2 linked regions of the Candidatus Pseudothioglobus singularis PS1 genome follow. Each later gene encodes a partner of the first gene's protein in a complex. Links are inferred from orthologs where the notes say so. Each region holds a gene or a part of one and is shown in the gene's direction. Other genes may lie near its edges.

The links.
Region 2: the proteins of uvrB (region 1) and uvrD are in contact, whole or in part, in a crystal structure (PDB 7EGT), measured with the Thermus thermophilus proteins. The link is inferred for Candidatus Pseudothioglobus singularis PS1 from one-to-one orthologs. Residues at the interface, in WP_096411307.1 of Thermus thermophilus: Glu23, Leu25, Arg26, Asp27, Gly28, Glu29, Arg30, Phe31, Arg55, Glu326, Asp327, Phe328, Glu379, Ser382, Gln383, His398, Gly400, Arg401; in WP_096412145.1 of Thermus thermophilus: His654, Arg656, Phe657, Gln666, Asp668, Glu669, Lys680, Arg681, Leu682, Ser683, Lys685, Tyr686, Ala687.

The regions. Positions count from the first base shown.
Region 1 is NZ_CP006911.1:653,040-658,494, forward strand. The notes cover bases 1,373-4,291. They hold uvrB (excinuclease ABC subunit UvrB), read left to right. Parts: upstream 1,373-1,798; coding sequence 1,799-3,784; downstream 3,785-4,291. Other genes in these bases: W908_RS03350 (pyridoxal phosphate-dependent aminotransferase), read right to left, coding at 1,373-1,737; W908_RS03360 (hypothetical protein), read left to right, coding at 3,826-4,291. In the rest of the region: W908_RS03345 (aldehyde dehydrogenase family protein), read right to left, coding at 1-482; more of W908_RS03350, read right to left, coding at 562-1,372; more of W908_RS03360, read left to right, coding at 4,292-4,494; W908_RS03365 (SulP family inorganic anion transporter), read right to left, coding at 4,521-5,455. UniProt on the Escherichia coli protein: The UvrABC repair system catalyzes the recognition and processing of DNA lesions. A damage recognition complex composed of 2 UvrA and 2 UvrB subunits scans DNA for abnormalities.
Region 2 is NZ_CP006911.1:1,265,974-1,270,190, forward strand. What follows is about bases 1-2,949. They hold uvrD (DNA helicase II), read left to right. Parts: upstream 1-363; coding sequence 364-2,535; downstream 2,536-2,949. Other genes in these bases: W908_RS06405 (KamA family radical SAM protein), read right to left, coding at 1-215; W908_RS06415 (rhodanese-like domain-containing protein), read right to left, coding at 2,532-2,945. Also shown: 23S rRNA (uracil(1939)-C(5))-methyltransferase RlmD, read right to left, coding at 2,991-4,217. UniProt on the Escherichia coli protein: A helicase with DNA-dependent ATPase activity. Unwinds DNA duplexes with 3'-5' polarity. Translocates on single-stranded DNA with 3'-5' polarity. Initiates unwinding more efficiently from a nicked substrate than double-stranded DNA.

The DNA.
Region 1 (5,455 bases):
GGAATAACTTTTAGGGCAACCTGACTTATTGGCCAGTTCCATGGCGTAATAAGGGCGCAAACCCCTTTTGGTTCATATATAAGCTGGTTATCTGAGTCATCAAGCTGCTCTTCAAACTCAAACTTTCTGAGTTGGTTGAGAAAGTCTTCAATGGCACTAGTTCCAGAAGGTGCCTGTGATGCTTTCGCAAAATCAATTGGAGCGCCCATCTCAATGGAAATGACTTCAGCCATTTCATCCATCCTTCTTTCATAAATAGAATAAAGTCTCTCTAATAGGGCAACTCTATCTTCTTTTGATGAGCTTGACCAAGATGGTAGTGCTTCTCTTGCAGCAGTAACAGCGGCATTAGTATCTTCTTGTGAACCAAGCGAGATAACTGCACAAACAGTTTCATCAGAAGGGTTGATGACATCGAAGTCATTCTTTTTAGAAGGCTCAACCCACTGACCATTAATATAGAATTTTCTTTTATCAAGCATGATTTAATCTCCTTACAAAAAAATAGAGGTTATATTAAGAAATTTTAGATGTCAAGCTAAAACATAAACAAATCAATGTTTAGATACTCGCTAATTTATCAACTGAAAGTTTAATATTGTCCATGCTCGTAGCAAAAGATAATCTGACATAGCCTGGAGCACCAAATGCTGATCCAGGAACAACAGCTAAGCTCAGTTTTTCAAGGCAGAAAGTTGAAAATTCAACGTCATCTTTAAGTCCAAGCCTTTCGATAAGGCCTTGAACTTTAGGGAATGAGTAGAATGCTCCGCCGGACCTTGGACATTCGATGCCATCAATTTCATTTAAGCTAGTGACTAAAAACTCATGGCGACGCTCAAAAGCTTCAACCATCATTGATATAAATGACTGATCACCAGTGATTGCCTCAAGAGCAGCAGCCTGAGAAATAGAGCTTGGATTTGAGGTCGACTGACCTTGTATTTTTTTCATAGCTTTGATGACTGCCTCGGGACCAGCAGCGTATCCAATTCTCCATCCAGTCATTGCATAGGCTTTAGAGACGCCATTTAAAATAACAACGCGCTCTTTTAGATTTGGACAGGCCATAGCAATGTTGACAAAATCATCTTCGCCCCATCGTATATGCTCATAAATATCATCACTGATTGTAAGCACATGAGGGTGCCTTTCAAGGACTTCACCAAGGGCTACAATTTCTGATTTAGAGTAGACTGATCCAGTTGGGTTGGAAGGGCTATTAAGGACAAATAGTTTTGATTTAGGAGTAATGCTCGCTTCAAGCTGGTCAGGTGTTATTTTAAAATCTTGATCAAGCCCAGCCTCTATAAAAACAGGGGTTGCATCAGCCAGAATAGCCATGTCAGGATAGGACACCCAGTACGGAGTTGGGATAATAACTTCATCACCTTCATTTAAAATTGCTTGACATAGGTTATAAAAAACCTGTTTACCTCCACAAGAGACCATAACTTCAGTACCAGAATAATCAAGACCATTCTCTCTTTTAAATTTTTCACAGATCGCTTTTTTTAGTTCAGGAGTTCCATCAGCAGGCGTGTATCTGGTCTCACCGGCTCCAATTGCCTTAACGGCTGCCTTCTGAATATTAGCTGGTGTATCAAAGTCAGGCTCTCCTGAGCCCATAGATACAATTTGTATTCCCTGAGATTTTAATTCTTTGGCTTTATCACTGACCGCCATTGTGGCAGAAGGTTTAACTTTTTGGACACGATTCGATAAGATTGATGACATTTACTGTACTCTTTAAATGGTTTAAAATTAAGGGTTTTATTTTAATCATAAACTGCCAATAATGGCTAGAAAATTTCAACTCAAATCAAACTTTTCACCGAAGGGTGATCAGCCAACTGCAATTCAAAAGTTACTTGATGGAATTAAGTCTGGAGAGAAGTATCAAACGCTCGTTGGAGTGACAGGATCTGGAAAAACATTCACTCTGGCAAATGTCATTGAAAAAAGTCAAAAGCCAAGCCTCATTATGGCTCCTAATAAAACACTGGCGGCCCAGCTTTATAGTGAAATGAAGGAGTTTTTCCCCAATAATGCTGTTGAATATTTTGTCTCTTATTATGACTACTATCAGCCAGAAGCGTATGTGCCTGCATCAGATACCTACATTGAAAAAGATGCTTCAATCAATGAGCAAATTGAGCAAATGAGGCTCTCTGCTACAAAATCACTTCTTGAGAGGAAAGATGTCATTATTATTGCGAGCGTTTCAGCCATTTATGGTCTTGGAGACCCTGAAAGTTATATGAAGATGCTGCTCCATCTAACGGTCGGTGAAATTACAAATCAGAGAGAAATTCTTGCCACACTTTCAAAGATGCAGTATACCCGCAACGACGTGACTCTAATTCGTGGACATTTTAGAGTTAAGGGTGAGGTTATTGACATATTCCCAGCCGACTCTGAAGAGAGGGCAATTAGAATTGAAATGTTTGATGATGAAGTGGAGAGTCTTTCTTGGTTTGATCCACTCACCGGTGAAAAGCTTAAATCACTTAAACGAATAACAATTTATCCAAAAACACACTACGTTACTCCTGAATCTACGATTCAAAATATACTGGATGACATTAAAATTGAGCTTGGAGTTAGAAAAAAAGAGCTTCTTTCTCAAAACAAGTTGGTTGAGGATCAAAGACTTTCGCAGAGGGTTGTTCAAGATATGGAGATGATGAGAGAGCTTGGTTATTGTTCAGGCATTGAAAACTACTCTCGATATCTCTCAGGGCGGAAACCGGGTGAGGCTCCACCGACGCTTTTTGATTATTTGCCGGATGATGCTCTTGTTATATTAGATGAATCTCATGTCACAGTGAGTCAAATTGGGGCGATGTATAACGGTGATAGGGCTCGTAAAACGACACTCGTTGACTTTGGGTTTCGTCTTCCTTCAGCGCTTGATAATAGACCATTAAAATTTGAAGAATTTTCAGAAAGATTAAACCAATGCATTTTAGTTTCTGCAACCCCAGCAAATTATGAGCTTGAGGTTTCAACCGTTATTGCTGAACAAGTTGTAAGGCCAACCGGACTCTTAGATCCTGAAATAGAGGTGAGGTCTGTAGAGACCCAAGTGGATGATTTATTATCTGAAATTAATAAAAGGGTTGCTATTAAAGAAAGGGTTCTGGTGACAACCCTCACTAAAAGAATGTCAGAACAGCTTAGTGAATATTTAAATGACCATAATGTCAAGGTTCGATATCTTCACTCAGATATTGATACAGTTGAAAGGGTTGAAATTATTCGTGATTTACGTCTAGGTGTGTTTGATGTTTTGGTTGGAATTAACCTTCTAAGAGAGGGGCTCGATATCCCTGAAGTTTCACTTGTAGCAATTTTGGATGCTGATAAAGAAGGTTTTTTAAGGTCTGAGCGCTCCCTGATTCAAACAATGGGAAGGGCTGCTAGAAATATCAATGGCAGTGTTATTCTTTATGCTGACAGAATAACCAATTCAATGCAAAGGGCTATGGATGTCACATCATCCAGGAGAGATAAGCAGAAAGTCTTTAATGAGGAAAATGGAATAATACCAAAAGGTGTTATAAAGCCAATTATTGACATACTCGATACTGATCTCTCTGCGGCTGATATTGAGGAAGCAGTTTCAGAAAATGTTCAAGTCAGACTCTCACCTGTGCAGCTTTCTAAAGAGTTGAAGCGACTCGAGAAAGAAATGTATCAGTATGCAGAAGAGTTAAAGTTTGAACAAGCGGCAGATATTAGAAATCAAATCAAATTTTTAAGAGATGGACAATTCAAGTAATATTATGATAATATTGTATTAATTTTAAGTAATTGATAAACATGCAAATAAATATAATTTCAAAGCTTATAACTCCTGTTTTATTGATTGTATTTTTAACTTCATGTTCACCTAGTAATGTTGAAGTGTCTATTTATACTACTGATATTGATGTTGCTCAAGAGGGAGAAGTTTTAGAGGTTCCAGTTATGGCTTCTTTTTCACTTTATAGTGATGATGATGGTGAGTTAGAGAGTGCTAGTCAAATTGCTGAAAAGTATCTTGCTCCAGATTCTATTTTTTCTCAATCATCAGGTGACTGGGGAGAGACACTTGTTATTGAAACAACAATCCCGATGGGAACTTTAGATAGTTTACAAAATTATTTAGCTAGCAATAATAGAGTTGCCGTTCTTTTGGTTCAAGGCGTTGATGAGATCGAAATTAGCCTAAGTTCTACTGACTATGCAGACGCGCTAAACAGTGAATTGACTGATATCAATTTTATGTTAGGATTTGAATTGCCAGGAGATTCAACAAACTTTAGAGTTATAAGTGATAGTAGGAATGAAGTTCAAGTTGATGCCACTGCTGTATTTGTTTCTGAAAAACCATACCTTTACTATTCTAAAGTCCTTAAAAGAAGAGATGAGGCAGAAATAGTCTTCAAAGGCACAACTGATAGTGTTTATAGTGAAATAAATCCTTTAATTTATATAAATTATCCATAACAAGTAAAGCATTTACAAAAAGATAACTATAGATTACCTTCCATTCTATCTTTTGCTTTGTCAATTGCAACGTGATACTGAGGATCCTCAAGAACATTAACCTCTACCAATTGCTTAGCTGTTTTTAACAGAAGCCTGCACTCTTCACTAAGATGCATTAAATGAAGTGTCTTACCCACTTTTTGATAACGTTCAGCAAGTTTATCAATTGCTTGAATTGCAGAGTGATCAATTACTCTTGAATCTTTAAAGTCAATATAAACATTTCCTGGATCCTCTTTCGGATTAAAGATTGAGTGAAAGGTATTAATGGAAGCAAAAAATAGAGCACCATGAAGTCTATAGGTTTTCTTTCCATCTGATTCATATTCTTCCATTGAGTGAATCTTCCCTGCAGATTCCCATGCATATGATAAAGCTGACATAATAACGCCAGCTATAACTGCAAGCGCCAGATTATCAGTTAATACAGTAATGACTGCAACTGCAATTCCCACAATAATATCTGGTAAAGGAACTTTGCCAAATAGACGAAATGAGCCCCACTCAAATGTTCCAATGACAACCATCATCATCACACCTATAAGCACTGCAACTGGAATCATTTCAATATACTTGGCGAGATAAAGAATAAAAAATAGAAGAACGAGAGAGGCAACAATGCCTGATAACCTTCCCCTTCCTCCAGATTTAATATTGATTAAACTTTGTCCAACCATCGCACAGCCGCCCATTCCGCCAAAAAAACCAGTAACCGTATTTGCAACTCCTTGCCCAATGCATTCCCGATTTGGTTGACCTGTAGTTTCGGTTAAATCATCAATTAAATTAAGTGTCAATAAGCTCTCAATGAGGCCAACTAGTGCCATCACTATGGCGTATGGAAAAACAATTTTGAGCATGTCAATGCTCAGTGGAACATCAGGGAGATGAAAAGGAGGAAAAACGCCGCCTATAGGGG
Region 2 (4,217 bases), 610 kb from region 1 along the record:
GAATCAATAAAACCTTTTTTACTTTGACGTTCTTTAGGAAGAATTTGCAATAAAAGAGGATCTAAAGGGTTAGTTTTATCTATTCTCTTAGCAAATTCAAGTGGGATCTTGATTGGAAAATTACCATCTTGAAATCGATCATTATCAAAATACTCATTACAATCATTGGCATTTTTTAAAGAACTTCTAACACTCTCATTCCAAGTTTTATTCATCTGAATGTTCTAATATAGTATTAAATAATCAGTCAACATTATAATGACTCAATTACTGATTATAATTTATCTATACTGACTCATTTGAGTGCGATTTTTCTTAAAGTTAGAGCTTAAATAAAGCCTTTTTTATATTCAATTAACTATTATGATTTCACCACCTATTGCTGACGGATTAAATGAAAAACAGCAACAGTCAGTAGTCCTGAGTGAAGACGTTAATGCCCTAATACTTGCTGGTGCTGGAAGCGGTAAAACAAGAGTCTTAACCCATAGAATCCATTATCTAGTCTCTGAAAAAAATCATCATGTTGATGATATCCTTGCAGTGACCTTTACGAACAAGGCTGCAAATGAGATGAAAGAAAGGCTGACCAACCTTCTGAGACAACCCATTGGCAGGATGTGGGTTGGTACTTTTCACTCCCTTGCTCATAGACTTCTCAGAACACATCCACTCGAGGTAAAGTTATCACCCACCTTTCAAATTCTAGACTCTCAAGACCAGTTTCGAATTGTTAAACGTTTAATGAAAGAAAACGGTATTGATGAAACAAAGTTTCCAATTCGTAAAGTGCAATGGTTTATTAACCAACAAAAAGATGAGGGTATACTCCCTCAAAATATTGATGCAGGCTATAACTTTTTTGTAAAACAGAGTGCTAAGGTTTTTGATCTCTATGAGAAGCATTGTCAAGCCAATGATCTGGTTGATTTTGCAGGCTTGCTGGTTAAAAGCTATGAACTCTTAAAGAATAATCAGAATTTATTAGATTATTATCAAAAAAAGTTTTGTCATATTTTGGTAGATGAGTTCCAAGACACCAATCGAATCCAGTATCAATTTATAAAAATACTGCACAATCAAAACAATCATGTCTTCTGTGTTGGTGATGATGACCAGTCTATTTATGGATGGAGAGGAGCAAGAGTTGAAAACATACAAAAGATAGAAAACGACTTCAAGCCGATAATAGTTATCAAGCTTGAGCAAAATTATCGCTCAACTGGAAACATTCTCAGCGCTTCCAATGCTCTCATTGCAAAAAATCAAAATAGACTTGAAAAGTCATTATGGACTGAGTCTGGAGATGGAGATCTCATCAATATTTTTAATGCGCGAACAGAAACTCAGGAAGCACAATATGTAGTAAGTGAAATCGAGAACCATTTTAATCAAGGAAAAAATCTTAGCGAATGCGCCATACTATATCGTTCAAATGCTCAATCTCGCGTCTTTGAAGAATCCCTAATTAAAAGAAATATTAATTACAGAATTTATGGTGGTCTCAGATTTTTTGAGCGTGCTGAAATAAAAGATGCAATGGGCTATATCCGTCTTGCAGAAAATATCTCTGACAACATTGCTTTTGAGAGGGTTGTCAACTTTCCAACGCGAGGCATCGGAATATCCACCATTGAAAAGATTAGATCCCATGCAGTTGAAAATCATACTGACCTCTTTCAATCATCTATTGCTATTATTGAAAGCCTTCCAGCCAGAGCAGGGAATGCCTTACAAGGATTTATTCATCTGATTGAAGCGCTTATTGATAGCACTAAAAATCTAACACTTAGTGAAAAAGTTGACTCAACTCTTCTTCAGTCAGGATTGATGACTCACTATGCCAATGATAAAACTGATAAGGCTGGAAGTAAACGAGAAAATCTAGATGAGTTAGTTACAGCTGCCAAACAATATGTTCACGAGAATGAAAGCGAGATGAATGAAACTCAGGGTTTTATTGCTCTAGCAACGCTTGACTCTAGCGGTGAATCGAATCAATCTAGTCAAGAAAGTGTTCAGTTAATGACCGTTCATTCTGCAAAAGGATTAGAATTCCCTGTTGTCTTTTTAGTTGGTTTGGAGGAGGACTTATTCCCTTCAAGGCAGAGTAAAGATGAACCTCACTTACTTGATGAGGAAAGGCGTCTTTGTTACGTCGGCATGACCAGAGCAATGCAATCACTGACACTAAGCTATGCAAGTAGAAGATTCCTTCATGGTCAGTCTTTTTATTCACTTAATTCAAGGTTTTTAGATGAAATCCCTAAAAGCTTTTTAAATTACATTAAGAATCCAAATAGTGACTATACGACAACTGCTTATGAGGACGTTAAAAGTTCACCGCAAAAAATGGTATCCACTTTAAGTAGTTCCATCTATTCTATTGGCCAAGTCGTCAATCATGCCAAATTTGGGCATGGAACAATCCTAAATTACGAGGGAAGTGGTGATTCGATGAGACTACAAATCAAATTTCAAAAAGCAGGAACAAAGTGGCTTATTAGTTCTTACGCAAAGCTCGAGATTGTTTAGCCCTGAGACCAAGGCATCCCATCATTCCGCCAGCCATTAAGATTGCCTCGGTGATCATTCTCGTCTAAGTCGCCCTCAAAACCACTCGCGACATGAGAAACACAAGTAAACCCATTACTTTGTAGACACTTTAAAGCCTCATTCGATCTGAATCCGCTTCTGCAGATGAGAATCAATTCTGTGCCTAAAATGTCACTACGATCACTAAGATGATTATTTACTGCCTCGCAAAAAGCTGAAGGATCAGAGTTTAAGTCTGGCTCATCAAACCAGGGAATTAAAATAGAATTTTTAGGAAAGCCAACATACTTATGTTCAGCGCTTGTTCTGACATCAATCAATACAGCATCTGGATTTTCATTTAACCTATCAATAGCCATTTTTGGAAGTAAGTTTCTTTTGTATTCCATTCTATTTCCTTATAAGGTATTTCTTGAGTAATGATACTCTATGCTTTATTTTTTTCGAGTAAAAAGTGCAATTGACTCAACATGTGCTGTTTGGGGAAACATGTCCATAACCCCTGCATTCTCCAGATAAAAGCCTAGGTCAATCAACCTTGCAGTGTCTCTTGCAAGGGTTGCTGGGTTGCATGAGACATAAACCAAACGCTCAACATTTAGCTTAGGAAGAAGATCTACAATCTCGATTGCCCCTGTCCTAGCAGGATCTATTAGTGCTTTATTATAATTTTGACCTCTAAACCATTCGAAACCAGATACATCCTCAAATAAATCAGACTTATAAAAGAATGCATTGGAGATATTATTTACCTCAGCATTTTCCTTTGCCCTCTCTACCAAGCCTCGATCTCCTTCAATGCCAACCACTTTATTGACATATTTTGAAATAGGGAGTGTGAAGTTACCAAGTCCACAAAAAAGATCAATGACATTATCTTGTTCATCTAACTCCAAGAGATCTATTGCCAAATTAATCATTTTTTTATTGAGCTCAAAGTTGACTTGGGTAAAGTCATTGGGCAAAAAAGACATTTCAATACTATGATCTGGAATTGAGTAAGTAAGCTGAACAGATTTTGTTAGAGGCTTTATAGTATCTAGCCCACCACTTTGCAGATACCAAGTAATTTGAAGCTTTTGGGCGAAGTCACTCAAGACCTCTTCATCTTTATTAGTCAGTGGCTGAAGGTGCCTCAATATCAAAATGGTGTCTTTTTCTGCAATGGCGACCTCGATTTGAGGAATATGCTCTTTAATGCTAAGCCTCTCTATGCACTCTGAGAGTAATTCAAGGTTGTCACCTAGGGAGGGATGCAAAACCTCACATCGACTCATGACAGTGACAAATGAGGATTTTCTCTCTCTGAAACCAACCAGAACCCTCTCTTTCTTTGCGACATAACGAACCCCGAGCCGAGCTTTACGTCGATAGCCCCAGCTCCCAATCTGCATTGGCTTTAGCCACTCTTTTGGCTCTACCTTGGCTTGCCCCTTAAAGGCGCTTTGAAGCCAGTCCTGTTTTGCATTAATTTGATTTTCGCTCGATAGGTGCTGAAATGAGCAGCCGCCACATATTCCATAAACCGAGCACTTTGGCTCGATTCTGTCAGAAGAAGGCTCAAGTATTTCGGTAACGTCCGCCTCCTCATACTTAGCTCGAGACAGGGTCCTAGAGGCAATAACCTTCTCTCCAGGTAAAGCGCCTCGGGTAAATATAAC